Linked DNA regions of Thalassoglobus sp. JC818. The protein of the gene in region 2 binds, or shares a complex with, the protein of the main gene of each other region. Links are inferred from orthologs where the notes say so. Each region holds a gene or a part of one and is shown on either strand. Other genes may lie near its edges. The genes, in order: tsaE and tsaD.

Region 1 (15,272 bases), on a different replicon or contig from region 2:
TCAATCTCGAAACGATCACCACCAAACCAGCCTTCACCAGGCAAGCCACCGTAAAACTTCACACCCGAAAATTTTCCGTCACCAAGGGCAACAACCTGCAAAGCAACCGGTTCGGAACTTCGTGATGTTGGTTGCGCACGCTGCCATCCCCGATACTCACCCTGAAAGTGATAGTCGAGGTCGACTTCAGACGGATTGGTGTAAACTGGGCCATCTTTGTCATCCGCAGCCAACAGTGCGGAACTTGACAGCAAGATCCCACACATCACAACCAGTAACGACCACGCGTAGTTCATGAGTGCTCCTTAAGCGACTTCAGATTCGATGCATACAGCCTATTTCCTGGCGGTGAGTGAATGCACCGGAAGTCTTTGATTCTCGTCTGTTTTTTTCATTTTCTCGACTTCACCCGGAAGGAATTCTCGAATCGATATTCTTCCAAGTTCCGGAAAAGTCACGGTAACATGGTTGATCCACTCGGGGGAGGTTCGGGCTGCGAGTCTTCCTTGCTCACCTGATCATCTTTGATAAACGGCCACACGAGATGAAAACAGGTTCCCTTCCCGATTTCGCTGTCCAGCGTAATCTCTCCTCCGTGCTCCCTGAGAACTTTGCGACTGACCGATAATCCCAGACCGGTCCCCGCAGACCCCTTACTCGATTCGAACAGACTGAACAGTTTCGGCATGTCCACGGGATCGATGCCGGTCCCGTTGTCTTCGATATCGAGTTGGAAAGTTTCATCCGACTCCTGATAGCGACACCGCATCGTCAACAGCGGTTCCTCTTGGTCCTCAAGAGCATCGATCGCATTGACGACGAAATTCAGAATCGCCCGATGGAAACCTTCCGGGTCAACCATCGATTTCGGGAGGTCCTCAGGCACATCGACGACAAGTTGAATTCCGCGATCCTCAAGTCGTTTTTCCATGAGTTCACAGACATCGTTGATAACGTCTTTGATCGAAACAAATTCCAGCTTCGGATCGCGTTCCTTACTGAACGTCAGCATGTCCATCACGAGATTGTAAATTCGATCCTGATTCCGCTCGACGATGCCCCAGCCCTTTTGGACCAATTCGAGGTTCTCATCCTTGAGTCCCATATCAACAAGATAGCTTCCGCCGCGGACTCCCTGAAGAATGTTCTTGATGTGATGGCTCATGATCGCCACCGTCTGGCCGACAGCAGCCAGACGCTCCGCCGAAATCATCGATTCCTGATAGCGAAGATTCTCTAGAGCCAAAGCGGACTGACGGCCAATCGCTAACAGCAACCGCAACAAGTGATCGTTGAATCGATTCAGACTGAGTTGAGTCATCTCCATCCCGAGGCTGTTGACACTGTTCGTGTCCACATAAATGACCCCCATCAATTCATACCGACCTCGCATCGGAACGCACATCGCTTCCCGAATTCCAGCTTGCATGATGCTTTGCCCACCGTCAAAACGGGAGTCTCTCTGAGCGTCGGTCGTCCTGACCCCCTGACCGTGCTGAATGACATACTCAACGATAGTCGTCGAGATCGGCATTCGCTCAGTGCTGTCGACTCCGTGCCGGTAGCTGACGACTCGGGGCTCAATCCGATCCGTTCTTGAATCCGTGACGAGAATACAACCGCGATCCGCACCCACAGCATCCAATGTCAGTTGCAGAATTCGCTCAAGAAGCTCTTCACACGTGGACGTCGGTCGGACAGCTTCTTCAGTGATTTGATATAGGATCTGCAGATTGGCCCCGGCCTGCTCACGACCGACAGATAAGTGCGATGCATCGGGAGTCGCCTGACTGACGATTCGAGAGTTGTCCTGACCGCCTCGCTGTCCGATCAGATGGATCTGGCTACTCGCTGAAGAAGCAATCTCCGGGATCTCTGCTGAGAACAGGAAAATTGTTCTCCCCATTTGAATCTGATCGCCGCGGCGGAGTCGGGCTCCATCGACCAGCATGCCATTGACGAACGTTCCGTTCGAGCTGTTGCGGTCGTTGATGACCCACGTCTCGCCATCCCATTGAAAGACGGCATGTTGTCTCGACATTTCTTTGTCGAGAATTCGGACGTCGTTCTGCACACCACGTCCAATGCGAACTGGAGGCTTGCCCAGGTCAATGCGGCTTCCCTGGTCAGGTCCTTGAATGACCAGAAGAGTCGCTTCGAACACGGCCTTACCTCCTTCGCATCGAGACGTTCACTCGCCTCTTTCAAGACACACTCAGCTCATCACTTCCAGTATTTCTGGGTGATCCAATATACCGTCGCCGGGGCAACCAGTCCGGTGAGAATGTAAGACACCAGATCCGGATACCAGGCCAGCTTCAGCGCGAGTGTGGGCGAGACAAACTTGAAAATCACCGGCAGCATCGGAATCAGAACACTCCAACACATGAAAAGAATTCCGTATTGGCGACGCTCTTTCTTCTCGGACGGAGTCAGTTGAGCGAAATCTTTCGACGCACTCGATTTTGAATCTTTCTTGCCGGACTTCTTTGAACTTGATTTCGACGACGACTCTGAAGACTCGCTAGAGAGTTTGGCTTCGTCGCGCATTCCCGGTGCGTAGTACTGGGCAATCGCCTGATTGATCGAACGTGGCGTGACGATGACCGGTCGAACAGGCACACCGGAGCGAATCTGAAGCTCTTCTTCGACTTCGTGCTCCGGCTGATCGACACAGGCAATCAGCAATCGCCCGTCATCCACAAACAATGGAATGAACGAATTCCGTTTCACCATCGCCCGCGGAACCAGATCGAGTACGTCATCTTCCGGAAGCATGTCTTCCAGATCGACGAAGGAGTATCCAAGCTGACAAGCCAACGCCTGGGCAGCCTTTTCCGGCTTCACGAGTTTCATCTGCACGGCGGCATCACGATGAGAGAGACCTCGTCGATCTGCGAACTCTTCGATTTCACGCTGCTGATCGCGTGTGATGTCTCCCTGCTGGACCAAAACGTCCAGCACTGGTTGACGACCAAACTCGTCGACGGCAGCTTCGAATTCTCGGCCGAGGCCTTCATCGTAGTCGCGTTTACGACCGGGATCGGTCAGGCACAACATCGCCTTCGCAAGCTCATTCAAAAGCTCTTGAGACTGAACGGAATACTGCCCTGTGGCATACTTCCGAACGTGTGCATTCAGCTTCTTGTAGTGTGCACGAATTTTGTCGGTGTCATCTTCAAACTGTGCAACTCGCAGCAACTCGTAATGATCCGGAGGACGGGCTCCCTCCGGAATGCCGAGCCATTCTTTATAAACATCCATTTTTCACTCGCGGCTGATGAGATTCGTCGATGATTTTCGAACGATGAGTTCGTCAGTTTCTACTCGACTTGATACTCATTCGCCAACACTTCAAACGCGTTCACATTGTCTTCGTTCAATCCGGAGTCTCGCACAATCTCCGTTTTCGCTTCAGTATTGCTCACCAGTTCGACAGCTCGTGCCGAGAATCGACCGTTCTTGTCGTAGCTGTAAGTGATCTCAACTGGCGATCCCGCAGGGAGATTTGGAGGCAGGTTCACGATACGGAAATCACCGATCGTCGTGCAGGCATCGGGATCGGAAGCATCGCCTTCGAGCACGCAGACATGCACTCGCTGCTGGTTTTCTTTGTTCGTCTTGAATCGTTGAGAGACTTCCATCGGAAGCGAAGAGTTCTTCGGAATCATGATGTGATTCAGCTTCCGTGACTTGTCCTTCGGATCGCTGATCTTCACGCCGAGTGAGTGAGAGTTGACGTCTGTCGCCGAGACCGAACGCAATCGCGTGATGACCGCTTTGCCCAGTCGACTTCCGCCACCAGTTGCGGTTGCTTCGAGAATGGCAGCATGAATCGCAGCTCCCTGCGAAACCGCTTCTTCCGGAGTCACTTCACGAGAAGGCTCTTTCCCGGTCACTTCACGAAGCATCGTTTCAACGACTGGCATATAGGTCGAACCGCCGACGAGGACCACCTCGTCGAGTTCCCCAACACCCACACCGGCCTGTTGCATCACCAACTCGGTTGTGTCACGAGTTCGCTGCATGAGATCGCCGGTGAGTCTTTCGAACTCACCGCGAGTCAAAGCGTGAGTGTAGCTCTTGCCTTTGTAGTTCGCGGTGATTGGAATTTGAGCACGTTCACTGAGGTCACGCTTGGCTTGCTCACATTCCTGAGTCAATTGCATCAACGTTTCGGAGTCTTCACGAGGATCTTCCCCGTGGCGACGATGGAACTCTTCGGCGATGTGGTCAACAATTCGTCGGCTCCAGTCGAGTCCGCCGAGCATCACGTCTCCATCGGTCGCGAGCACGTTGAATGTAGTCGCAGTGTATCGCACAACGGTCACGTCGAACGTTCCTCCACCAAGGTCGTAAACCATGATGGTTCGTTCGCCGTCAAAGGCGTCAGGGCGTCCGAGGTGTCCCTTCTGCCAGGCATAGGCAAGAGTCGCTGCCGTTGGTTCGTTAATGATGTCGATGACATTGATCCCGGCGATCTTTCCGGAATCCTGCGTTGCTTTGCGTCGAACATCGTTGAAGTAATAGGGAACAGTGACAACAGCGTTCGCGATCGGACCGATTGATTGTTCGGCGTCCTGCTTCAGCTTCTTCAGAATCAACGCAGAAACAAACTCGGGCGTCAGCTTCTTGTCGTTGTAGACGATGAAGAAGTCTTTGTTGCCCATCTGACGTTTGATGGCTTCGACAATATTGCGAGGGTCTTCGATCGACATCCGCTCGTAGCTGGGACCGACGATCACTTTTCCCCCTTCGCCAAGAATGACCACGGATGGAGTAATGGTCTTTCCATCTGCATTCGAGATCGAGACTGGATGTCCTTCAGCATCCATTTGCGAAATCGCTGAGTACGTTGTTCCCAAATCGATTCCAACTGTATTCCCTGGAAGGATTTCCATAAGTCTGCCTTTGCTCGTAGTTTGTCTTCGAAGTTGTTGACTGGATCAAAGTGAAGAGGAGGTCGAAAGAAACGAACGATCGAGCACTCGCAAGAAAGAACTTCTTCCGAGTTCGACACTCCATCGGCAACACAGATTTCAATTGTTTCAATCTGACATCATTCTGACGTGACACATGACATCATTCAAGCGATTGCCTATCAATCCGGAGAAGTCCCCCAAAGCCTCCATTCTCCGCAGCCTTTCCGGCACAATCCCAACTCTCTGTTCGACTTTGCTCGATGTTGCATTCCCGCCACAGCTTTCCACGGCTCACCCGAACATCAGACGGAAAACGCGGACTGAACGAGTCATCATCGATTTCGACCGAACACCATGAGCGTGATGTCATCGTTCTGTGGACGGCCATCCGCGTGCTTCTTCACATCTTCACGGATCGCTCGTCCGAGCTCTTCCGCATCGTCGGTATGTTCTGAAATGACTTCCCGAAGGCGTTCCGATCCGTACAGATCCGAGTTCGGATTCATCGCCTCACTGACACCGTCCGTGAACAGAACGACTGTCTCCCCGGGTTCGAGTTTCCTCTCCCGCTTCTCGAAGGGAAAACTCTCCAGAACTCCAATCGGAACCCCAATCGAATCGTCATCAAACTCTTCAATCGTGCCATCAACCTTGCGAATCATCGGGGACATGTGCCCGGCGTTCACGACAGACATTGAATGATTGACGGTGTCAAGAATTGTCAGAACAAATGTGACGAATCGCCCTTCAACCGCTTTCGCGCACATGTGCTCGTTGATCGCTGCGACAGCTTCCCCAGCATCGGTGACGAATTCGCTCGTGCTGCGGACAACGCTCGACATTCGCGACATCACCAGCGATGCTGGAACACCTTTCCCAGCGACATCACCGAAGGCCAACCAGATTTTCCCGTCTTTCGTCGGGATCACATCGTAATAGTCTCCGCCAACGGCCTGCGCAGACTCATACGAGGCGAAGAACTGGTATTCGCTGATTTCGGGAAATGCTTCCGGAAGCAGTGCATGCTGCACATTCCGGGCGATATCCATCTCGCTGTCTTGCTTTTGCTTTTCGACGAACGCATCCAGCAGACGAGCCGTTTCAAAGTTATTAGCTGCCTGGCTGGCGACAGCCATCATGATCTCAAGGTCTTCATTCTTGAACTGCATGACCGGATTCTGAGTGTCGATGTTGATCACTCCAACCGGATCACCCTGCATGTCGAGCATCGGCACGCACATCATCGATCGAATTGTCAGGGCTGAGATCGACTCACTCGCATCAAACCGAGAGTCGCTGGCCGCATCCGCTGAGAGAATTGCTTTCTTCTCTTCGAGCACGGAGTTCAAGATCGTTCGACTCAATTTGACCGTCGCATCTTCGCCTTCGCGTCGATGCTTCATCGCACGCGGTGTCATTCTCCCCGATTGTGCATCACGCAGCAAAATGCACCCGCGATCGGCAGCCGGGAAAATTGAGAAGAGGCTGTCAAGAATTTTGGGCAGCAGCGACTCAACATCGAGCGTTCCAGCCAGGCTGCGACTGATCTCAAGGACAGCCTTTAACTTGTCCTGCGGGCGAGAATCAAAAATCCCTCCGACGAGTTTGCTGTCGAGGGAGTTGACGATGGTAGAAGACCCGTCGTCCTGTTCGTGAATCTCAACCTGATTGAATCCTTCAGCATGTCGAAGGACGGAACTGGAATCATCGTCGGAGACACGATCGGTATCGAACCGCATCAGGATCGGGCCGAATTTCAATCGGTCGTTGCCCTTGAGCGGAGTGGCGGCTTCAATTCTCTTCCCATTCAGAAACGTTCCGTTGCCGCTTCCGAGATCTTCGATGAGAACTTCGTCACCCTTGCGAATCACTTTCGCATGAGTTCGAGACACCATGTTCGAGGGCAGCTGAATCTCACACTCAGGAAGACGGCCGATGACCATCTCGTCTTTGGAGATTTCAAAGGGTGTCGCCTGACCATCTTGCAGTAAGACCAATTTGTCCATGAGACTCGACTTTCCGTGAGCAATATGTCTTTGCTGTGGACTCGCCTGAACGGTTTCACTCAGCGTTGACTCGGTTTGCTCGCGCGAGTTCGTGCAAACCAGCCCGAAAATGCTCGAGACGGAGGCTGCAATTGATCACGAAGGAAATGAGCCAACGGTAATTCCATTGCTGCTCATCCTAAGCACCTCTTAGACGTTGAAGATCGACTCAACGTTTCCTCGCAACACTTGCTTGCCCAGACCGAGCGCCTGCTCTTCTGACCAACCTCGCTTCTCGACAAAATCATTCGCCAGCACGTGTGCCAACGTTTGACGATACATCCGGAATTTCGGCAACGCGAACTCCAGCTTGTACATATCGCTGTAGTATCCGACTTGCTTATTTCGGGGCACAGCTTCCAGACGACTTCGCGTATCGAGTTCAATATACGTCGGGATATTCGAGTACCACCAGTGCCCGTTCGTCACGACATTCGGGAAAATCCACGCGTAACTGACCAGTTCCTGATTGCTCGTGCTGCCCAGCACAGAGATTGGAAATGTCACATCGGGAAACGCGTTGAACAGCTGTTGATACTGAATGAGAGAAACCCGCTTGTCGAACAGATCCTGTCCCTGATAGACGCCGTTTTCGTAGACTCGACGATTAACTCCAATCATTAAATCGAACGGGAGCTTATGTTCCTGGCAGTGCTCCGCGATGGTCCAGAAGACGAATGAGGAAAGCATTTCCTGTTCGGCACTCGTCAACCGCTGGCCTCGAATCGTTCGTTTAATCACCGCAGCAGCTGCACCAGCATCGACTTTGGCCGGAGAGAAACTCGGCGGAATCGAGATCGCACACGCTTTGGCATTCTTCTCGACAAACTTAGTGAACAGTTTGCCGATCGCTTCGCGGAAAGTTGTCGCATCACCAACTTCAATTCCCGAAGCCTCGTTGAGTCGATTCCGAACCGACTTCTTCAAGAAGTGAAAGACGAGATCGTCAGTTCGCAAACAAGGAATATAGACGTTCGTATCAAACCCTTCGAGCGGATCGTCGAAGTCATTCGTCAGGAACACTTTCTCCAGCTTGCTGTGCTGTAGAACGTGTTGTTCCCAACCTTCCTGAGCAAACTTCTGCTGAGCAGTGTCGTAGAGTGCTTCCCAGTTGTCGGTCGTGATTCGGTCGTCCTTGAAGTCAAAGAACTCCCGACAGATTTCCAATAGCCACGACACCTGAATAGTGTTGTCGAGATCACTCAGCTTCTCGATGAGTCGACCGACCTTCGTTTTGGGGTCGAGTCCTTCCTCTTCGATTTGTGATTTCGCAAGCCCGGCCGAGTGAGCAAGCTCGGTGTAATAGTGATACCCGAGGATATCCGCCAGCGTCTCTGAAGGAGCTGACAACGGATTGATGTGTGTGTGCGGGTCGATCAGAACAAGCTGTTCGAGTTCGTCAAAGAGCGTCTTCGTAAGAGCAGTCGTCATGAAATGCTACTTTCCACCAAGAATCGAGTCGCTGTCAGTGTCGCCAACGATCGAACGGACTTCAACCGTTCCTGACGAGAGAAATCGATGAACCGTCAAGCTTCTGTTCCAACTGGTCCAAAAGAGACGACGCAGCAGTGATGCGTATCTGGCGTCCGGTTTCCGAAGTGGGAACGATTTCAACTCGAATCTGATCTCGCGGCAAAGCCTCTTCCACACGATCAGCCCATTCAATCAGACAGAGATAATCGCCTCCCAGAAGCTCATCTGCGCCGAGTTCAAGAAACTCATCGACATCCCCGAGACGGTACGCATCAATGTGACAGATCGGGATCGCCGTGTCGTATTCCTGGATCAGAACAAACGTCGGACTACTCACATCCTCACGATTTGCCCCACAAGCTTCGGCAATCGACTGAACGAGATGAGTTTTCCCAGCCCCCAGATCACCAATCAGCGCGACGACCATGCCTTCTCGCAGCACAGTCGCGAAGAGTCGACCAAACTCCTGAGTTTGTTCCAGGCTGTCACTCGAAACAATTCGGACCTCCCGAGCTGGCCGGTCCTGATCACGATTTTCGGTCATGTGTAGCGAACTTCGCGATGCTGTTCTTCGAAGTATTCCGTCAGCAGGCTGTCGACCTGAAGCAGACCTTTTCGAGTAAGACGAACCTCTTCTTCCTCGACCGTCAGATACCCTGCGACCTGCTGGTTCGACAGCGGTTCTGCAAACTCGACGAGCGGGTCGACTCCAAACTTGGCTTTGAATGGCTCAACAGCAACGCGACCCTCTTTCATCTGCAAGATCCACTCGCGAATCAGCTTCTGATGAGAAGTCGGAGTCATCGCCCGATTCACAGGCAATTCACCAGCTTGAACTGTGGAGATGTAGTCGTTGAGCTCATCTTTGTTCTGGTAGTGCACACCCTGCAAATGACCGAAGCTCGAAACACCGACCGCCACGATGTCACTTCCGCGGAAGAGATTGTCGCGGTACACGAAACGGTCCGTATCAATGTTCTTAACCAACTCGTTTCCGCTGGAAAGCTGGTACCCAGCGGACAGGAATCGATCAATCGCTTCACTCGCCCAGCGACGCTTGGTCGGCCAGTCAGCGACGGGAGACGCAGCACCCTCTTCGAGAATCTCTTTCGAATAGACAGTATTGAATGGCAATTCCATCTGATAGATCGTCAGATTGTCCGGCTCCATCTCAAGAGCCTTTTCAACGCACTTGTGCCAGTTTTCGTCGGTCTCTCCGACCATCCCCGCGATCAAGTCGATGTTCACCTGTGGGAAACCAACTTGCTGAATCCAGTCGTAGGCTCGCAGAATTTCCGGTGAAAGGTGCGCCCGTCCGTTCTCTTCGAGAATGGCATCGTTGAAGTTCTCCACCCCCAACGAAACGCGTGTCACTCCGATCTCTTTGAGCGTTTGCACCTTTTCGAGACTCAGCGTTCCCGGCTCACACTCGAAAGTGACTTCTTCTGCGTTGTCCCAGGAGACAGACTCACTGAGTCGCTCCCGTAACATCAACAGTTGCTTCGCACTCAGGTAAGACGGAGTTCCGCCTCCAAAGTAGACGAACTTCAGAACGCGATCCGCGATTGCGGGCTTGTCTCGAAGAAGTCGAACTTCCTTGTCGAGAGTGTCGACGTAGTTCTTGATCGTCTCGGCGTTCTGTTGTGTATAGACCCGAAAGTAACAGAACTTGCACCGCTTCCGGCAAAAGGGAATATGCAGATACATCCCCATCGGAATTGAGCGATCAGGCTCTTTCTCGAGAGCATCCAGAAACTGGTGCCGATTGTCCTTCTTCCATTGGGAAAAAGGTGGATAGTTCGAGACAAAGTAACTACCAACTTCAGTCGTCGTCTCGCTGCTCATGCTGTATCCCGTACGATCGCGGTTTGATGAATCGCGTTGCAATTGCGGAAACTCGCTGACTCAACATCTTCGCAATGAGCGAATTGAGTGCGAATGCGTTCATTCAATGTGGCTGCTCAAGTATATGATGAGCCACGGTCGACTTCGAGTCGAAATCCCGAATCGCCGCAATCAGCGTTCGTCCTTCAGCCCAAACACTGCCTGAAGCGCCTGCAGCCCCGATTGTCCCTGATTCGCGTCGACCACGACACTCATGCGGATTTCACTGGTATTGATCATCTGGATATTGATTCCAGCCTCCGAAAGGGCTCGGAACATCTTGTCGCCGACACCTGTGTGAGTCCGCAGGCCAATCCCTGACACGCTCAGCTTCGCGATCTCTGCTTCATGAGTGACTGTTGATTCCTCCCAGTCAGCTCGCACCTGATCAACAAGTTCGATGCAGCGTTCCACTTCGCTTCGAGGCACGGTGAACGAAACTTCCGCGTGACCACTGTTGCTGATGTTCTGCACGATCATATCGACCATCACATTCCCGTCAGCGACCGCGTGGAACAATTTCGCGCAAGTTCCCGGCACGTCCGGAAGGTGATGCAGAGTGATTCGCGATTGAGATTCGTCGAGCGTGATCTCGCTGACGACAATGTCTTCCATGCTGGACAACCGCCCCACGATTCGCGAGAGCAACTCGTCTTCGCTCGCTGTCGATTGCTCGACCGAACGAGCCACCTTGGAGCCCACAGCTGGCACGTGGGTATCACCAGCATTCATCCGGAAACCGCGATGCACAGCCTGCAAAGCTTCCTGGCACTGATCACGTGCCACAAGCACAGAAACCTTGATCTCGCTCGTCGTAATCATCTCAAGGTTGATGTTCTGTGCTGCAAGAATCTGAAACAGCTGCGCTGCAACGCCCGAGTGGAACTGCATTCCACTTCCGACGACAGAGACCTTTGCAACGTTAGTTCCACTGCGAATCGTTCCTGCTCCGATCCGTTCAATCGCCGTATTGGCAGCGGTCAGCGTCTCCGCGAGATCTCCTTCAGGAACGGTGAATGTGACCTCGGCTTTGCCGTTCGAAGCGACGTTCTGAACGACCATGTCGATCGGAATCTTCCTGTCCGAAAGACACGAGAAGATTGTGCTCATCACTCCCGGTTCATCCGGCAAATCATCGAGTGTGACTCGCGCTTCATTCTTGGCCAGAGCCAAACCCGTCACCGTTCGGTCTTCACCAGCAGTTGCGATGAGTGTTCCCATCCCGTCATTAAACGACGGCCTGACCCGCAGCGGAACACGAAACTTCTTAGCAAACTCAATCGATCGAGAGTGCATCACGCCCGCACCGAGGCTCGCCAGTTCAAGCATTTCGTCATACGAAAGCTGTTCAATCTTCCGCGCCTCATCCACCGCACGCGGATCAGTCGTGAAGACTCCTTCCACATCCGTATAAATCTGACACTCATCTGCCTGAAGTGCAGCAGCCAGTGCAGTCGCTGTTGTATCGCTTCCGCCGCGTCCGAGCGTCGTGATGTTTGAAAGAGCGTCAATCCCCTGAAACCCGCACGCGACAACAATTTCCCCAGCATCGAGATGACGACGAATCCGATCCGTCGAAATCGACTGAATCCGCGCCTTCGAAAATGTCGAGTCGGTGACAATTCCGATCTGACCGCCGGTGAGACTGACAGCCTTTTCTCCCATGGAATGAATCGCCATCGACATCAGCGCGACCGATTCCTGCTCCCCGGTCGACAGCAGCATGTCCATCTCTCTCGCAGCGGGAGATTCGCTCAACTCTCCTGCCAGTTGGACCAGTTCATCCGTCTTCTTTCCGCGAGCGGAAACCACCATTACCACTTGATGTCCATTACGGTGAGCCGCAACGGCTCGTTCTGCGGCAGCACGGATCTTTTCCGCATTGGCAACGCTGGTTCCTCCGAACTTCTGAACAATGATCGACACGGAAACGCCTCGGAATCTCTGAGTGTGGGGACAACAATCTGTGGAATTCGGAAGCGTATCAAAGCCAAAGGAGTTCGGTCGACCATTGTTTCGCGAGAATTCCCCAGAATCGTTCTGCATTCCTGCGAGAATCCCGAAAACCCGGCATCCAACAGCTCACATTCACAGACGTTGATTCATAAACCAAAGAAGTGTCCATCCGGGCGAATCCCTCACTTTCGTTCCGTTTACCTAGATGAATACGCCGTCGGCACTGACTCGAAACTCGACCCCACGATGATTAGTCTTAAGATTCAAGGCATCGACAACCAACACGAAAGCGAACTTCATGAGCGTTCAACCAGTTCTTATCAACGGAGAATGGCGTCCATCGACAGGGTCAAAGACCTTTACACGAATCAACCCGGCCAATCGAGAAGTCCTTTCGGGAGAGTTCCCAGTCAGTCCTTGGGAAGAAATTGAAGAAGCCCTTGAAGCTGCTCACGCCGCTTTCAAAGAAGTTCGCGACTTCGAACCGGAACGCTTTGCAGACTTTCTAGAAGCCTACGCCGCCGAAATCGAAACCCGCATCGACGACATTGTCACCGCTGCGAACGAAGAGACGGCACTGCCGGTTTCCCCTCGCCTGAAAGATGGGGAAATGGTTCGCACAATCGACCAACTCCGCCAGGCAGCGAAGGCCGCCCGAAATCGAGCCTGGACGCTGCCCACAATCGATACCAAGACCAACATTCGCTCCATGCTCGGCCCAATCGGACCAGTCGCTGTCTTTGGTCCCAACAACTTTCCGCTCGCGTTCAACAGCATCGCGGGAGGGGACTTCGCAGCTGCTGTCGCGGCCGGAAACCCTGTGATCGCCAAAGGTCATTCCGCTCATCCTCGCACAACTCAGCTTCTCGCCGAGTCCGCTGCCCACGCCGCCGAAACGACGAACATGCCCAAAGGATTTGTCCAACTCGTCTACCGCACCTCTCACGAGGACGGGGCCCGACTTGTCGCTGACAAACGCTTGGGTGCCACCGGATACACAGGCGCGCGACACGCGGGGCTCTTCCTGAAAGAAGCCGCAGACAAAGGCGGAAACCCCATCTACCTCGAACTGTCGAGCATCAATCCCGTCTTCATTCTGCCCAATGCACTCAGTGAACGACTCGACGACCTTGTCGAACAGTTCGTCGGAAGCTGCCTGATGGGGACCGGACAGTTCTGCACAAATCCGGGACTCGTCGTGCTTCGCGCCGGCGATCAGGCTGAGCAGTTCATCTCTGCTGTGGCGAAAAAATTCGAGGAAGCACCGGCCGGCACTCTGCTCGGAGAAGGTGTCGAGCAAAGCCTGCGAGCTGGCATCGTCGCGATTCAACGCACAGGAGCACATATCGTCACCGGAAACAAACCAGTCGACGAGTCACGTTGCTGCTTCGCCAACACCCTCCTTCGTTCAACAGGAAAACAGTTCCTTGAAGACCCAGCTGGCCACCAAGAAGAAGCTTTCGGAAACAGCTCTTTGCTGGTCGTCTGCGATTCCGATGAGGAAGTGATCGCTGTCGCGGAACAACTGGAAGGCAATCTGACCGGCTGCATCTATTCCGAAACGAATGGCGCTGACGATGCTCTCTATGATCGTCTGGCAGGGGAACTTCGCCGACACGTCGGTCGACTGCTCAACGACAAAATGCCAACTGGTGTGGCTGTCAGCCCAGCCATGAATCACGGTGGTCCATATCCAGCGACTGGTCATCCCGGGTTCACAGCTGTCGGAATTCCCGCGTCATTGCGGCGATTCGCCATCCTGGAGTGCTACGACAACGTCCGCTCACACCGGCTTCCTCCAGCACTCCGCGACGAAAACACAATCGACGGGCTGTCACGCTTCGTCGATGGTGAATGGACTGACCGCTCACTCTAAGAGTACTCGTTGGCCTTTCGGAACGATCGCTGGATTTCAGGAATCAATTCTTCACCTGAAATCCAGCAACTCCGACACGCGTATCAACCTGCTGGCAAGTGTTGGACAGAGTCACTCTTAGACGTCAATGTCGTCGACTTCGGCTGCTTCATCCATGATGATCCGGTAACGCTCACTGGCATCTTTGCCAAGAAGTTGAGCGAACGTCAGATCAGCTTCGACGGCACTGTCGATGTCGACCCGCAACAGCGTTCGAGAATCCGGATCGAGAGTTGTCTCTTTCAGCTGACTTGCATTCATCTCACCCAGCCCTTTGAACCGTTGCACGTCAATCGTGCGATTGGCCGGAATTGAAGCGAGAATCTCTTCTTTGTCGCTGTCGTCGCGAGCATACATCCGCTCTTTTCCGAACTCGATCTTGTAGAGCGGAGGTTGCGCCAAATACAGGCGACCGAGTTGAATCAGGTCACGCATATGCCTGAAGAAAAACGTCAGCAACAGCGTGCTGATGTGATAGCCATCGCTATCGGCATCCATCAAGAGAATGATGCGATTGTATCGAAGCTTATGAGGATCAAAGTGTGGTCCAATCCCGGTTCCGAGCGTTTCGACAAGATCACTGATTTCCTGATTCTTGATAATCTTGTTCAGTTCCAGAGATTCCGTGTTCAGCACTTTTCCACGCAGCGGCAACACAGCTTGAGTCGCTGAATTGCGACCGCTGGCAGCTGTCCCACCGGCGGACTGGCCTTCCACAATGAACAGTTCGCACTCCTCGGGATCAGTCGATCGACAATCCAAAAGCTTGCCCGGCAGGTTGCTCCTCTTTGACCCGGGCCCTTTCCGTTTGATTTCCTTAATCGCATCGCGACTCGCCTGTCTCGCACGGGCAGCGAGGATGATCCGACCGATCACAGCATCGGCAATCGAAGGATTGTTGTTGAGCCACGTCTCGACCGACGGACGCACGATCCCATCCACGAGCGAAGTCATTTCCGGGTTATTCAACCGGTCTTTGGTCTGCCCCTGGAACATCGGATCATTGTGAAACACGGACACAATTCCGATCACACCTTCACGGATATCATCGGGGTTGATGTTCAACCCCTTTGGCTT
Region 2 (15,059 bases):
CAGAGTTTCGGCAACAGATCGAAGTCTTTCGCGACGAATCGCCTGCGATCGTCTTCATCATTCCGGATGAGAGTGACCGCAGCATGGATTATGTGACCAACCCTCCTTCTCTCGACGGACCGGTACTCGTTGCGAGAATTAGAGATGCCGCAGAGGCTGAGTCACTGACGTCGCTCTTTCCCGAACGAGTTCCCATTCTGTTTGACGCGCGCACTCGAAGTTTCGAAATGATAGAGAAGGAACTCAATCGATGAGAGTTGGAATCTTTGCCGACACACATGACCATCTCGACAACATCAGACGTGTGGTCGCGTTGTTCAACGAATTGGAAGTTGATTGCATCCTCTTCGCTGGTGATCTCGTATCAACCTTCGCAGTTCCTCCACTCAGACAGTTAAATGCGAAGGTTTATGCCTGCTTCGGAGACAACGAAGGAAACCGGACCGGATTGATGGGCGGTTTCAAAGTCATCGGGGAACTGCGGGAACCTCCAGCGCTCTACAATTTAGAAGATGGAACCCGGGTGCTGCTGGCGCATATGCCAAGTCAGCTACGGAATTGCGAGGAAGATTACGACATCGCCGTGCACGGTCATACACATCGGCCATCGATCGAGCACGATGCCAACGGAAGACTCGTCATCAATCCGGGCGAAACTTCTGGATGGACATTCAACAACCCCACCGTCGCTCTCCTCGACACCTCAACCCGCACCGCTGAGATCGTTCCGCTGAATACTGAGAAACCACTTCCAAGCTGGGAAGAGGACCGACGTTCGCGTGCGGGGTCACTCAACAACGAAAGAGCAGATTGAGAATGTGGATGGACTTTCTAATCGGCCTGTTTGCTGCAAATGCGATCCCGCATTTTGTCTTCGGTCGACTCGATGCTGGCGTCCTGGGACTGTTCGGATACAGCGGGCAGGGCAATGTGATCTATTCAATCGTCTGCGTCGCCATCTCATTGTTACTGTTCCACATTCAGCATGGGCTGACAAACTTCGCTGACCACATGATTCTCGTCGGTGTCCTAACAATTGTCGCCAGCTACTGGATCGGATGGCCGGTGATCATGCGATTCCTGAAACGTCCGAATCAAAGCGATTCATCTTCAGATCGTGACCACGTGTAAGAATCGGGCTGCTTTCCGAGCTCTTCCAGATAGAGCTTACCCTGTTCCATTTTCAGAACTCGATAAGCTGCGGAACTTCCAAAATCAGAAACAAGAGTCTTTCGCCCCGCTTCAGGTTTTCCGTCGACGATGGTCTGCTTGAGGATGTTCTCTTCCAGCGACCAGTTCAGCTCCAGAATTAACTCGCTTCCGTATCGCAAAGCGGTCAGGAAATCGAAGTTGACTTTCATTCGCGCAGTTCCGTCGGACTGCATCGTAATCACTCGACGAATTCCATCATCAAGAATCCATGTGCCGACGAGGTCACCCATTCTGATCGGCTTCTCAACATCCGGTGCGACAATGCCTGTCTGTCCTGATGACAATTCATCGCCGACAGGAGTCATGACAGCTACATCCGGATCCGTCGCAGGGGAGTTTTCTTTCATCTCCTGAACCACATAGATCATCCCCGCGACCGCAAGTGTCACGACCAAAGACGACAACCATCTGGGAATCGCTGGTCGAGACAGATTCTTTTCCACCAGCTCATCCGAAGCTGTCGACACTTGTTCGCTAGAATCTAAGTGAGAATCGTTTGTCATCTTGAAAATTGCCCTCGCGAACTGGCTGCCTCACTCTTCGGTCGCATTGCTTCACAATTTACAATCCTAACTCGACCCGCCAAAATCAGCTATCCGAATTTTCAAGATCGAGGAGAAGCTGCTGCTTTCGCCAGTCTCTTCGCAAACGCTTCATTCTGGTCTTCGCTGTTCAAACGAGAGCGGTTTTGCTGATCACAATCTCTGATCACCACAATACGAAAGACTTCCCCTCCGATGTCTGCCTTCCTCAAATCACTCTTTCTGATTGTCGTTGCGATCTCTCACCTCCCAGCCCTGGCGAGTGAACCGCTCGAATTTGAAAAAGGAGACAAGGTGGTCATCCTCGGAAATACGCTTGCTGAACGCATGCAGTATTTCAACTTCTTCGAAACCCGGCTGCACCATCGCTTTCCTAACCACGAACTGACTGTCCGTAACTTGGGCTGGTCCGCAGATTCCATCGGCGAGCGACTGCGATCGCAGGATTTTCAAGATCACGGGCACACCCTCATCGACCACCAACCCAACGTGATTATCGCGATGGTTGGATTCAACGAATCTTTCGCTGGTGAAGCTGGGCTCGCAGATTTTGAGATGCAACTCGCTGAGTTCATTCGGGATCTCAAGAAATTGAAATACCCCTCGACCACTTATTCTCGCGGGTCGTATGAACCGAAGCTGCAAGACAAATCGGGCGAGCCAGCTCACGAAGTTGAAGTCGTTCTGCTGACACCGATCGCAAATGAAGATCTGCCTGAACGTGGAATTCATGCCGGGACTCAGAACAACTCACGCCTTCGTCTGTACTCAGAATCGATGCAGAAGATTGCAGCCGCCGAAGGAGTGCAATGTGTCGACATCTTCACTCCAACACTTCAAGCGATGGAAGAAGCCGCCACTCCCTGGACGATCAACGGAATCCATCTGAATGAAACAGGCTATCAACGCCTTTCTGAAATCCTCGAAGAGCAACTCTTTGGAACAGCTTCGCCGTGGGATTCAGAATTTGAGGCATTGCGAAAAGAAGTCGCTGAGAAGAATCAGCAGTTCTTCTACGACTATCGAGCTGTGAATGGATACTACATCTACGGAGGCAGGAAGAATCCGTTCGGTGTGATCAATTTCCCGGCGGAGTTCGCCAAACTGCGTGAGATGACTCAACGTCGAGACAAACGGATCTGGGCAGTTGCTCAAGGGGCTTCGATCTCCCGTGACATCGATGACTCGGAAGCAGGCGTTCTCGCCGAAATCCAAACGAATTATACGAACGAGATTTCAATCTCTTCTCCCGAAGAGGCAGCTCAATCCTTGTTCCTCTCCGAGGGATTGAAGATCGAGTTGTGGGCATCCGAAGTCGAGTTTCCGAATCTTCAGAACCCCGTGCAATTCACGTTCGACAGCCAGGGAAGAATGTACGTCACCACAATGCCGTCATATCCGATGGTCCTTCCGGGAGAACGTGCCAACGACAAAGTCCTCATCCTGTCTGATGAAGATCGCGATGGAAAAGCCGACACTGAAATCGTATTCGCGAAAGGCTTGTACCTCCCGACCGGCATCGAACTCGCGCACGGGGGTGCGTATGTCGCACAGCAACCCAACCTCATGTTCCTCAAAGACATGGACCAAGACGACATTGCTGATGAATATCAATTGAGGCTGCACGGATTTGATTCCGCCGACTCTCATCACGCAATCAGTGCTTTCGAACTCGGACCGGGCGGAGCACTCTATTTTCAGGAGGGAACATTCCATCACAGCCAGGTTGAGACGTCATATGGCCCCCAACAGGTCGCCAACTCAGCCGTCTTTCGGTACGAACCGATCCGAGAAAAATTGGACGTCTTTGTTTCGTACGACTTCGCCAATCCCTGGGGGCACTGCTTCGATCAGTGGGGGCAGAACTTCGTCGCCGATGCTTCCGGTGGAGCCAACTACGTCGGGGCCGCCTTCTCCGGCGATCTCATTCATCCGCGAAAACATCCGGTGATGAAAGAGTTCCTCGTCAAGCAATGGAGACCAACCTGTGGGTGCGAAATCGTTTCAAGTCGGCAGTTTCCCGAAGAGATGCAGGGAGATTACCTCCTGAACAACTGCATCGGCTTTCAAGGTGTGCTTCGCTACCGCTTCGAAGAAGAAGGCTCAGGGTTTTCCGCTCGGCCAGCCGAACCACTCTTCCGATCTGCAGATCCCAGCTTTCGACCTGTCGATCTTCAATTTGGACCCGATGGGGCGTTGTATGTCCTCGACTGGTTCAATCCCCTCGTCGGTCATATGCAGCACAGCTTGAGAGATCCCAATCGAGACACTCAACATGGACGAATCTGGAGGATCACTTACGCGGGCCGTCCTCTGCTCGAGGTACAAGATCTCGCAGCGATGACCACTCCCGAGCTGCTCGATCAACTCCAGCAACCCGAAGACCGCACCCGCTTCCGGACTCGACGCGAATTGGGCCAACGCGACAAACAAGAGGTCATTTCCGCAATCGACACCCTCGTCGCTCATACTTCGGAGGAAACAATCTCCGGACAAAAACTGTTACTGGAGTGCCTGTGGGTCAAACAGCATCATGACGCCATCGACGAGACATTACTCGATCGCGTTCTGGCTACTTCAGATGGTCGCGTCCGGGCTGCTGCCGTGCGAGTCCTGTGCTATTGGCGGGATCGAATTGACGATCCCTTATCGAAACTCCAACTCGCGATCCACGACGAGCACCCTCGCGTCCGCCTCGAAGTGCTGCGTGCACTCAGCTTCTTCCACGATGAACGAGCACTCGAAATTGCTGTCGAATCGCTAATTTACGAACAGGATGTTTACCTGGAGTACGCGTTGCAGGAGACTTTGGAGACGCTCCAGAATCGCATCGACTCAGCTCGTTAGCCTGGTTTTTCAGACTCCGAGATCAACAAAGCTGACTCCAAATCGGAAGCTGATCAGCCTCAAGAATTCAGTCCCTCGGATCGACTACAATAGAAACAAGCCCGTCGATTCGGGGAATCGTCTTGTTGGAGTCCCTTGTCGGTTCTACAATCGATGAGTTCATTTGAAATAAGCGTTCACACACTCTCGGAAGCGTGTCCAGTCAATCGCTGGTCTAAGCGGCTTCAGTGAGTTCACAGAATCAGCAATCAACTTCGGTTCGAATTTCTGTGTTGATATCCGGCGTTGAGGTGAGACGAGTATGAATCATCGATTGGAATCCTTCACTTGGGCAGCCACTTCTGCCCTGCTCACGGCGGCCATCTTTCTGACGACCGTTTCCAGTCAAGGCATGGCTCACGCCCAGTCCGAAGACAACGATTCCGCACAAGCTGAATCCGACGAAGACTACTACGAATTGATGAGAGTCTTTGTCGACACGTTTCAGCAGATCGATCGCAACTACGTGAAAGAAGTCGATCGACGCGAACTCGTCGACGCCGCTGTCCGAGGGATGCTTTCCGAACTCGATCCGTATTCGAACTACATTTCTCCCGACGATGTCGAACGCTTCACCGAAGCGATCACTCAGGAGTTTGGTGGAGTCGGAATTCGAGTCGGTTTCGATGACGAAATGCGAGCCATCGAAATCACCACTCCAATTCCCGGAAGCCCTGCGTATCGTGCCGGAATCAAATCTGGCGATCGCATTGTCGAAATCGACGGAGAAGCTGTCCGCGACTTCCCCAAGAATCGCGAAATGGACCGAGCTGTCGAATTGCTCCGTGGATTGCCGGGTGAAAGCGTCGAGGTCGCTGTTCGTCGTGCTTCGTCCGGAGAAGTCGAGAAGATGACGCTCACTCGTGAACTCATTCAACTCGATACCGTCATGGGAAACACCTACAACGATGACGGCTCATGGAACTTCATGTTCGATGACGAGCTGAAAATCGGATACGCCCGGCTCACTCACTTCACCTCGCGAAGTGCCGGCGAACTGCGGGAAGCCCTGAAGACGCTCCGCAAGGAAGATATGAAAGGCTTCATTCTGGACCTTCGCTTCAATCCCGGAGGACAGTTGCAGTCCGCGATCGACATCTCCGATCTGTTCATCGAAGAAGGTCGAATCGTCAGTACCGAAGGACGCAACAGCCGTCCGCGTTCCTGGTCAGCGAAACGCTTCGGCACCTTCACCGGTTTCCCCATGGCGATCTTAATCAATCGCTACAGTGCCTCAGCCAGCGAAATCGTCAGTGCCTGCCTTCAAGATCACGACCGTGCTGTCGTGATCGGAGAGCGCAGCTGGGGAAAAGGGAGCGTGCAAAATGTCATCGAGCTCGAGGAAGGCAACAGCCAGCTCAAGTTGACCACAGCCAGCTACCATCGTCCCAGCGGCAAAAACATTCACCGCTTCCCCAACGCCAAAGAAAGCGATGAATGGGGTGTGATGCCGAATGACGGGTATCTCGTCAAATTCTCCATGGAAGAGATGACCAAGTATCAAGAAGATCGCCGTGACCGTGACATCGTCGATCCTCAAGACCCTGTCGAAAGCACTTTCGAGGACACTCAACTCGAAAAAGCCATCGAATATCTGAAGGCCGAACTGGGCGTCGAACCAGAGGAAACACAAGAAAACGCCGAAGAAAAAGCAGCGAGCGGCTCCGAAGAAGAGTCTGAAGAAGCTGCCGACGAGGCTGAAGTTTCTCTCCGCAACTTGTTCTACCAGCATCCGAAACAACTTGCTGGTTAAGTCGATTTCATGCGTTCGCTCCCATCCCGAATTTTCGTGCGTGGGAGCATGAAGTCGCTCGACAGAAATCTTCGGACAAGTTCCCGCCGTTTCGTTCGAAGAGACGCCGCTATTATCTGACGCTCACGCTTTGAGATTGCTTCAAGAATCTGACATGGTCAATTCCACTTCAGACGCCAAGGTTCTACTCGCACTGGAATCTTCCTGCGACGAAACCGCAGCCGCGATTATCGACGACCAATTACGGGTTCTTAGCAGCGTGGTCGCAACACAGGATGAATTGCATCAACGCTTCGGCGGTGTTGTTCCCGAAATCGCTTCGCGGGCTCATCTTGAAAATCTGCTTCCCGTGATCGACGAAGCACTGACTCGATCCGGAAAGAGTCTGGAGGATCTCTCCGCAATCGCAGTCATGACCGAGCCCGGACTTGTCGGCTCATTGCTGGTCGGACTCACTGCGGCAAAGACGTTGGCACTCGTCACCGATCGCCCTCTTGTGACGGTCAACCACATTCACGCTCATCTGTTCGCTTGTCAGATGGAAGCAGACGAAGACATCTTTCCAGCGATGGGACTGGTCGTCAGCGGCGGTCACACCAATCTCTACGACTGCCGATCCGCAACAGAGTTTGAACTGGTCGGGTCGACGATCGACGATGCAGCTGGAGAAGCTTTCGACAAAGCTGCCGCCATTCTTGGTCTCCCGTACCCCGGTGGACCGTTCATTTCGCGAGTCGCTGAAAAGGGAGATCCCAAGGCCTTTCGATTTCCCAGAACGTTTATCAAAGACGAACGCTTGGCCTTCAGCTTCAGCGGAATCAAAACCGCCATCCGATACACCGCGCTAGGCCAACCCGGTTCGAAAGAACCCGTTCCTGATCTTAATGAACAGCGTATCGCTGATCTGGCTGCCAGCTTTCAGGAAGCGGTGGTCGATGTGCTCATCTCCAAGTGTCGACAAGCTGCAGAACGATACGGTCGCACCACTTTGTGCATCGGCGGAGGAGTAGCAGCCAACCTTCGATTTCGAGAACGACTCGCTGAACTGGCATCTCAAACCGGTTACAGAATCGTCATCGCTCCGCCTTCCTTGTGCACCGACAACGCAGCCATGGCTGCCATCGCGTGGAAACTGCTGGAAGAAGGTAAAGTCGCAGCTCTCGATGCCGACGTCGTCCCGGGCCTGGTCCGCCTCAAACAGTAGACCTTTCTGACGGCCTATCAACATTCCCTTGGACTCAACCCATGTGACGAGAGATGAGCTCGCGTGCGCGACTTCCGGACGACCAAGAAGAGAAAAAGTCATCGCACTAAGGCCCGCCAGTTGAGCCATCAAATGAAAAAGCCCACTGACATGATTGTCAGTGGGCCATCCGTGTCGCGGGGTCTATAAAGCATGCTAGCGAATTATCAAAAGGGTCCCGATCCGGTGACACGGCATAAACGGGAATAATGATGGCAAAATGTAGCAAAGACGGCGCCACAAGTCAATTATTTTGACGAATCATCAAAAGCCCTGAGACTCAGCTGCTTTGACCAATGCTTGGCGAAGGTCTTGCACATCGGTTGACTCAATCCGATCTTGCGAAATGAAACGGTCGTTGATTCGCTCTGAGACACCGCCCCAACTGACGAAGCTCCCAACGGCATTTTCTTGCCACTTTGGACCAAAACAGAGGGATTCTGAGCCCTTTTTCAAGAGTGGCACGCCGTCTGCATTTACATGACTCTTGAGTAGCATCAGTGCGTCAGCAGAACTTGGCCCGCTACTGCTCCGACGTGCGGCGACAGGCGTCCTTGGATCGTTTTCAAGGACGCTTTCGTTTTTTATGGACCGACGCTGCGGATCAACTCTCGTTGCAGCAAAACGCAACAACTATTCCGCCACATGTTACGATCCAGTTCCTCATCGTGTACAATTGATCCAATGAATTCTTCGAAAAGATGAGAACTACTGATTCGCTGTAAGTGAGATCTGAATGGATGACGTTGAAGTCACGCGCGTTGATCACATCCCTGCTCAACCCGGATATCTCGCAGTCTATCGAGGGGACGCACTTCTCGAAGCAGTCGAGCTTCCTCAGACCGGGCGACTGACGATAGGTCGGGCACAATCAAATCGCATCGTCATCCCTGATTCCAAGTGCAGTCGCGAACACTGCGAACTCTATCTGCGGGGCGGAACATGGTTTCTGCGTGATCTCGAAAGCCGCAACGGTGTAACGGTCGACGGGGAACGGGTCGTGTCCGACTCCCCAATTTCATTCGGACAATCCATCCAAATTGGTGGATGCGAATTGCGATTCAGCCGCAACCACCCCGACGAAGAAGAAGCCAAACGCAGCAAGTCTCCCTCAGATACAGATTCCTCATACGAAATCATCGAGCGCACTTCCGGAGCCCAGCTCGACCGTCCCTTCGTCGAGCGCATCAATGCACGCGGTGACGGAACGACAGCCATGTTCCGGATTGCGAGGGAAATCGCATCCGCTTCGAGTGTTGGGCAACTCTGCCAGGTGGTCGTCGACGGGCTCATGCGATTCACGAAGTCGGGAATCGGCGGCGTGCTGCTTCCTGAAGATGGAATACAAACATCCGACGCTTCCAACTTCGTCCCGAAGTTCGTCGCAGGCAACTCTACCAAACCAACCTTCTCCAGCTACCTGAGCCAGATCGTGCTCAGCGACGGAGATGCCGTGCTGGCCCATAACATCTCTACGCATTCCGTGCTCGGTGTCCAGGAGAGCCTTCAACAGCTTCATGCAGAGAGCGCGATCTGTGCTCCGATTCGCCACGATGGACACCTGCTCGGCCTGCTCCACCTCTACTGTGTCACCACCGAACACGCCCTGACTCAAACCGATCTCGAGTTCGTCCTTGCCGTCGCGGACCAGATGGGCGATCAACTCAATTCTCTGCTCGAAAAGCAGGAACTCGCCACCGGGATTGAGAAAGCCCGACAGCAAGTCAGCGAGCTGCATCACCAGCTTCGCGCTGAAACGGAACTTGTAGGCCATGGCCCCAAACTCGAAGAACTCAGACGCTCAATCAGCCGTGTCGCTCCGACAGACGCTCTGGTACTTATTCGCGGAGAGAGCGGCGTCGGGAAAGAACTGGTCGCCCGTGCTGTCCACTTCAACAGCCGCCGTCGGGAAGAACCATTTGTCTGTGTGAACTGTGCTGCCCTGACGGAAAGCCTCCTCGAAAGCGAACTGTTCGGACACGAGAAAGGGGCATTCACCGGAGCGTCGACACGTCGGGCAGGGAAATTTGAACAGGCTGACAAGGGGACACTCTTTCTCGACGAGATCGGTGAAATGAGCCCGGAAATCCAGGCGAAGTTTCTTCGGATTCTGGAAGGACAAGCCTTCGAACGCGTCGGAGGAGGGGAATCCATTCATGTCGATGTGCGAGTCGTAACCGCCACCAACAGGGATCTCGAAGAAGCTGTCCGCGAAGGGACATTTCGAACCGACCTATTCTTCCGCTTGCAGGTGATTGAAATTCACGTCCCGTCTTTGCGAGAACACATTGAAGATTTGCCTGCCATCGCGCAGCACTTCGTCGACCGGTTCTCCGCGGAATCCAACTACAAAGGCCGACGATTCGGTTCAGCCGCCATTCGCAAGCTCCAAAGCCATTCATGGCCGGGCAATGTTCGTGAGCTGCGGAACGTCGTCGAACGCGCGGTGATTCTGTCCGAAAACGAAGTGCTCGAACCGGATGATGTTGTCCTGACAAACCTTCGCCTCAGCGAGAACCAACAAGCAACCGAAGCGAAAACGCAAGCCAACGAACCCGTGAACGAAGCACTCGAGACAAGTGTTGATCCACTCGTCGACCTGTTCGGAAGCTTTGTCCAACAGGAAACGAGTCTCGACGAAATCGATCGCTATTACATTCAGGCGGTCTTGAACGCGACCGACTGGAACAAGTCCAAGGCTTCGCGAATCCTGCAGATCGAGCGCACGACACTCGACCGGCGCCTCAAGAAATATGAAATCTCGCGTCCCGATGGCGACGATGACGAGGAAGAGTGATGGCCGAAATCTCAGACAGTTCCGATGAGTTGACGAAGCTCGTCAACCGGTGTCAGCAAGCTATGGCGCACGCTTGGGTCGTCCGCGCATTTCTTCGCCATTCGGACGAAGCAGAGGACTTCCCGGAATTGACCTACATCAGCCGCTCAATCTTCGATGTGTCACGAGCGCTGGAGACTCGAGTCAACGATCCGATAGGCTACTTCAAAATGCTCAGAAAGAAAGTCGGAAAATTTCGAGCAGCTGTCGAAGAGTTTGCCAAGCAGGTGCCTGACATCTCGTCGCACACCAACTTCGCTCAGTCCGTCATTTCGCTGCGAGGTTCGGTCACGATGCTCGAAGAGTCTCTGAACCAGGCCCGTGAAGTGGCGATTCAGGCGGAAGCATCAAAGACAGGCCCGGCCAACTGACAGGCTGCCGCGGGCCACTTAAGCTCTACGAAAGCCTCTTCGTTCTGACCTTGCAGTGAATCGTCTCAGCACCTCGCATTACGTCATCGGAATCCATCGTCTGACAACGACTGCCGGAATGAGTAACGCCAGAATCGTCAGAGAATAGGGCAGGGCAGCTGACCCCAGAAAACCAAAGATGACCATGCCATCAATGACGATGAGCGACAGTAACAACACCCCCACAGCAGGCTGAATCGTCTTCGGAGATGGAAACGAAATCGCTCTCATCACTCGCCGGTTGATCGTGAGAAAAATCACTCCCCAGACGAACAGAATCGAGACGCGATCGGTATCGCCAGCGACGGGAAGATCGATACCGAAAGAACTTGCAAACCGTCCGATCCAGAACGCAATCGCACACAATCCCGCATCAATCACTGCCAGCGACAAAGCGAGTGGACCACGAGAGTTTTCGGCTGCTTCACGTTTGGCGAAGAGCGTCACCCCCACGATATAGACACCAATCGCACCGGCATACCAGAGCAGCGGTTGTTGAAACACCCCCTGAACCGAGTCGACCGCTGAACTGCCTGCCATCAGCAGATTGATCGTTCGGCACAGCCCCATGAAAACCGGTCCCAGCGCCGTTCGTTTCATGTAGCGATCATAAGCGAGAACAGAAGCAGCCAGCGCAATCGCCAGAACAAGTGTTGGAAGACCTGCAATCGCGGCACAGAGAAGTCCGATTCCCATCAAAATCGCGCCGAACCTCAAAGCTGCCTGCGGTGAGATGGCGCCGGACGGAATCGGCCGTGACGGTCGTTCTTCACGATCCTGTTCAATGTCGAAGATGTCGTTAAAGACCATCCCGGCCAGATAGATTCCGATTGTGCTCCCGAGAATCAGCAGGAGGTCTGTGAGCGGAACCAATCCCCCATTGGCGATCAGAAAACCAGCCAGCGTGTTTGAGATGGCTGTAAACACCGTGGGGAAGCGACACAGTCGAAGATAGACGTTCATCTCAATTTCCGCTGAGAATCTCAATCAAATCGTGATTTCGACCCGCTGAACAAAGCCGCTCGGCAACGATCGAAGCATGCATTACTGCGCATCGAAACATCGGGCCCCTCGCGACGATAAAAAACGGGCGTCCCTCAAAAGGTCGCCCGTTTGTATCAAATCGATCAGCAATCAAGACATCGGTCGAAGCAATCAGAAGATCTCGATCGGCGACCTTAAGCGTCTTTCAGCAACGGTGTCAAATAGGTGACGGTGCTGTCCATTGTTGCGAGATGCTCGTAATCCGATTCAGGAATCTGAACTCGATACAGCTTGCGCAGCTCCATCACAATGTCCAGAAAGTCCATGCTGTCGAGTTCCATCTGCTCGCGGAACGGGACGGAATCGTCCAGGTTGGACAAGTCTTCATCTGGGGCAATCCGTTCCAAAATTTCAATGATCACCTGTCGGATTTCCGGTGGGGTCATTCCGTTCTGTCTCCTCAATCACTTCTTCGTTGGCGAATTTGCCGAGCCGGAAACGAACATTCGAAGTCGTCTCAACGGTCGACACTATTCGAAGACGCCCCCATGCTCAGCCGGGAATTTTTTTACGATCAACACTGAGTTAATCCCGAGCATTCCGAACGAATTGTTCAGAATATACTCGACTTTCTCCATGTGTCGGGGACGGTTCGCCACAATCTGATGCAGATCGCACCTTGGGTCCTGCTCGTCGAGGTTGATTGTAGCGTGGGCAATTCGGTCCTGAAAGGCAGGCAAATTCCCAAGCAGTTCCAACGCTCCGGCAGCCCCCATGGCGTGGCCGATAAAGCTCTTCGTGTTATTGATTGCCAAAGTGGTTCGGTCACCGAAAGCAGCTTTCAACGCCCGTGACTCCTCAATATCGCCCTGCTCGGTCGCTGTTGCGTGGCTGGAAACGATATCGATGTCGTCGGCGGAAAGTTGAGCTTTATCGAGTGCGAGAGCGATACACTCCGACTGTCGACTCGCTGACGGAAGGACGAAGTCCGTTGCATCGGAATTCATGGCGTAGCCGACAATCTCTCCGTAGATCTTCGCTCCGCGTTTGATGGCATCGGGAAGTCGTTCGAGCGTGCAGATTCCGCCCCCTTCAGCGACGATGATTCCGTTTCGATTAACGTCAAACGGTCGACAGGCTTTGGCGGGATCTTCATGCCAGGCGAGGGCTCCCTGACTCGCGAAACTCGCAAAAATTCCGAAGGTATGGATGCTTTCAGACACTCCGCCAGCGATCGCCAGGTCGACTTCTTTCAGCCGCAACATTTGAACAGCGTGAATGAAACCGGCGTTTCCGGCAGCACACGCAGCCCCGACAGTCAGATGCGGCCCGGTGATCTTCAGATTGAGCGTTACCTCACCCGCGGGATTATTGGCCACCGTCCGCGGATTGTGATGATGTGACCAGACTTTTGTGTCATAGTCGAACTGAGCGATTTCGAAGATCTCGTTCTCAGTCTCAACATTTCCATGTTCGGTGATACCGAGATAGACACCAACCCGGTCCCGACGAGTGTTTTCCCAGTCGATTCCGGAATCGCGAATGGCTTCGTTCGCACAATAGATCGAGACCGATCCGGCACGCGTACCGCGTCGACGTTCCTTCTTCTTTTGATATCGAAACTCGTCGAAGTGGCAAATTCCTGCGAGCACTGGTTGCTTGATGTAGCGAGTCTCAAACGGCTGAACGCCCGACTTTCCAGCGAGGAGTGCGGATCGGTATTCCTCTAGCGAATCCCCGTTCGGCGCAGCTACCCCGACGCCGGTCAACACAATTCGGTTTTCGTCCTGCAATTCGTCCAGCATACTACCAGCATACTCATTGTGGAGGCGGCTTTCGTCGGATGATGGACACTCGCCGCGTCATAGATTTTGAGACTCCCCCGAAAGGGAGATCATTGGGAGAATGGTCCGAGTTTTCGATCCCAATCAACAGTCTGGTGAGAGTAACGCTTGTCCCGAAACGAAACAAGCACCGTCAAGAACACTCGATCAGCAGCACTCTGTCTGATCGGGCCAACAATGTTTTCTCTTCAGGATCTTTATCCCGAACGAGGAGGAATGCCTTCGGTCCAACAACCTCAACATGTCATTTTGGCACAATTGGCGTCACTCTGTCGCTCGAGAGAAAGTGCCGACTTGGCAGCATCTCGTTCACCACAAACTCGTAAAACACTGCAAAATAGAGCCTTATGGACTGATGAACCCGCTTGGCACAGTCGTTGCATAGCCAATGACTGATTCGAAAGGAGGATCAACTTATGGCAATTCAATTTGATAAATTCACAACGAAAGCACAGAAGGCTGTCCAGGACGCTCATTCCATCGCTGAGGGCAAACACAATCGACAGCTGCTGCCGCTTCATCTTCTTGCGGCGCTGATTCAAGACCCGGAAGGAATTCCGCGGGCGATTCTGAAGAAAATTGGAGTCGAAGCGACTCGACTCTCCACCATGGTCGACGGGGAAATCGACCGTCTCCCAGCTTCCTCAGGATCAAACCTCGAAATCAGCCCGTCGCGAGAATCGATTCAGGTTTTCGAAGAAGCTCAGAAGACAGCTTCTTCGATGCAGGACCAGTTTGTCTCGACCGAACACCTCTTCCTCGCGTTGACGAAAGTCGATGACGCAGCCAAACGGCTGTTGCATCTCAATGGAATCGAAACAGACGACTTGATGCAGGCCATGAAGGCTGTTCGGGGAGGTCATCAAGTCACTGACCAACACCCGGAAGACAAGTATCAGGCACTCGAAAAGTACGGCAAGGACCTTGTCGAACTCGCCCGCAAGGGAAAAGTCGATCCAGTGATCGGCCGCGATGGAGAAATTCGTCGAGTGGTCCAGGTCTTGTCGCGTCGACGAAAAAACAATCCGGTTCTGATCGGAGACCCCGGCGTCGGAAAAACCGCGATCGTCGAAGGTCTGGCTCACCGAATCGTTTTGGGCGATGTGCCTCAGGTTCTGAAAGACAAGAAAGTGGTCGCGCTCGACATGGGTGCACTGATCGCTGGAGCTAAATATCGAGGCGAGTTCGAAGACCGCTTGAAAGCCGTCCTCAAAGAAGTCGAAGAAGCGAACGGTCAGGTCATTCTCTTCATCGATGAACTCCACACACTTGTTGGTGCCGGCAAAACAGATGGAGCGATGGATGCTTCCAACCTCCTGAAACCTGCATTAGCACGCGGAGACGTTCAC

Evidence for each region.
Region 1: the proteins of tsaD (region 2) and tsaE are in contact, whole or in part, in a crystal structure (PDB 6N9A), measured with the Thermotoga maritima proteins. The link is inferred for Thalassoglobus sp. JC818 from one-to-one orthologs. Residues at the interface, in WP_004082750.1 of Thermotoga maritima: Cys10, Asp11, Arg49, His50, Leu82, Gly84, Gly135, Gly136, Glu154, Thr155, Leu156, Asp157, Asp158, Ser159, Glu162, Asp165, Lys166, Arg169, Leu170, Tyr175, Lys213, Thr214, Leu217, Tyr218, Gln221, Arg222, Asn324; in WP_004082108.1 of Thermotoga maritima: Leu37, Gly38, Lys46, Lys57, Val59, Lys60, Ser61, Thr63, Phe64, Thr65, Leu66, Met67, Val69, Pro71, Tyr82, Arg83, Leu84, Asp86, Asp88, Phe89, Asp93, Ile128, Asp130, Glu131, Arg134.

What each region holds. Positions count from the first base shown.
Region 1 is NZ_JBFEFI010000003.1:624,876-640,147, reverse strand. Bases 7,223-10,221 are described here. They hold tsaE (tRNA (adenosine(37)-N6)-threonylcarbamoyltransferase complex ATPase subunit type 1 TsaE), read right to left. Parts: upstream 8,985-10,221; coding sequence 8,460-8,984; downstream 7,223-8,459. Other genes in these bases: AB1L42_RS10325 (coproporphyrinogen-III oxidase family protein), read right to left, coding at 8,981-10,221; AB1L42_RS10335 (glucuronate isomerase), read right to left, coding at 7,223-8,398. In the rest of the region: AB1L42_RS10360 (DUF1080 domain-containing protein), read right to left, coding at 1-296; AB1L42_RS10355 (ATP-binding protein), read right to left, coding at 455-2,164; AB1L42_RS10350 (hypothetical protein), read right to left, coding at 2,224-3,264; AB1L42_RS10345 (Hsp70 family protein), read right to left, coding at 3,324-4,901; AB1L42_RS10340 (SpoIIE family protein phosphatase), read right to left, coding at 5,255-6,928; more of AB1L42_RS10335, read right to left, coding at 7,118-7,222; more of AB1L42_RS10325, read right to left, coding at 10,222-10,285; AB1L42_RS10320 (aspartate kinase), read right to left, coding at 10,457-12,250; AB1L42_RS10315 (aldehyde dehydrogenase (NADP(+))), read left to right, coding at 12,579-14,156; AB1L42_RS10310 (DNA gyrase subunit B), read right to left, coding at 14,274-15,272. UniProt on the Escherichia coli protein: Required for the formation of a threonylcarbamoyl group on adenosine at position 37 (t(6)A37) in tRNAs that read codons beginning with adenine.
Region 2 is NZ_JBFEFI010000002.1:28,392-43,450, forward strand. The notes cover bases 5,787-8,572. They hold tsaD (tRNA (adenosine(37)-N6)-threonylcarbamoyltransferase complex transferase subunit TsaD), read left to right. Parts: upstream 5,787-6,547; coding sequence 6,548-7,597; downstream 7,598-8,572. Other genes in these bases: AB1L42_RS04655 (S41 family peptidase), read left to right, coding at 5,787-6,393; AB1L42_RS04665 (sigma 54-interacting transcriptional regulator), read left to right, coding at 8,373-8,572. Also shown: AB1L42_RS04630 (hypothetical protein), read left to right, coding at 1-254; AB1L42_RS04635 (metallophosphoesterase), read left to right, coding at 251-814; AB1L42_RS04640 (hypothetical protein), read left to right, coding at 823-1,131; AB1L42_RS04645 (hypothetical protein), read right to left, coding at 1,095-1,715; AB1L42_RS04650 (PVC-type heme-binding CxxCH protein), read left to right, coding at 1,950-4,601; more of AB1L42_RS04655, read left to right, coding at 4,903-5,786; more of AB1L42_RS04665, read left to right, coding at 8,573-10,433; AB1L42_RS04670 (amidohydrolase), read left to right, coding at 10,433-10,843; AB1L42_RS04675 (UbiA family prenyltransferase), read right to left, coding at 10,922-11,845; AB1L42_RS04680 (acyl carrier protein), read right to left, coding at 12,061-12,312; AB1L42_RS04685 (beta-ketoacyl-[acyl-carrier-protein] synthase family protein), read right to left, coding at 12,397-13,671; ATP-dependent chaperone ClpB, read left to right, coding at 14,127-15,059.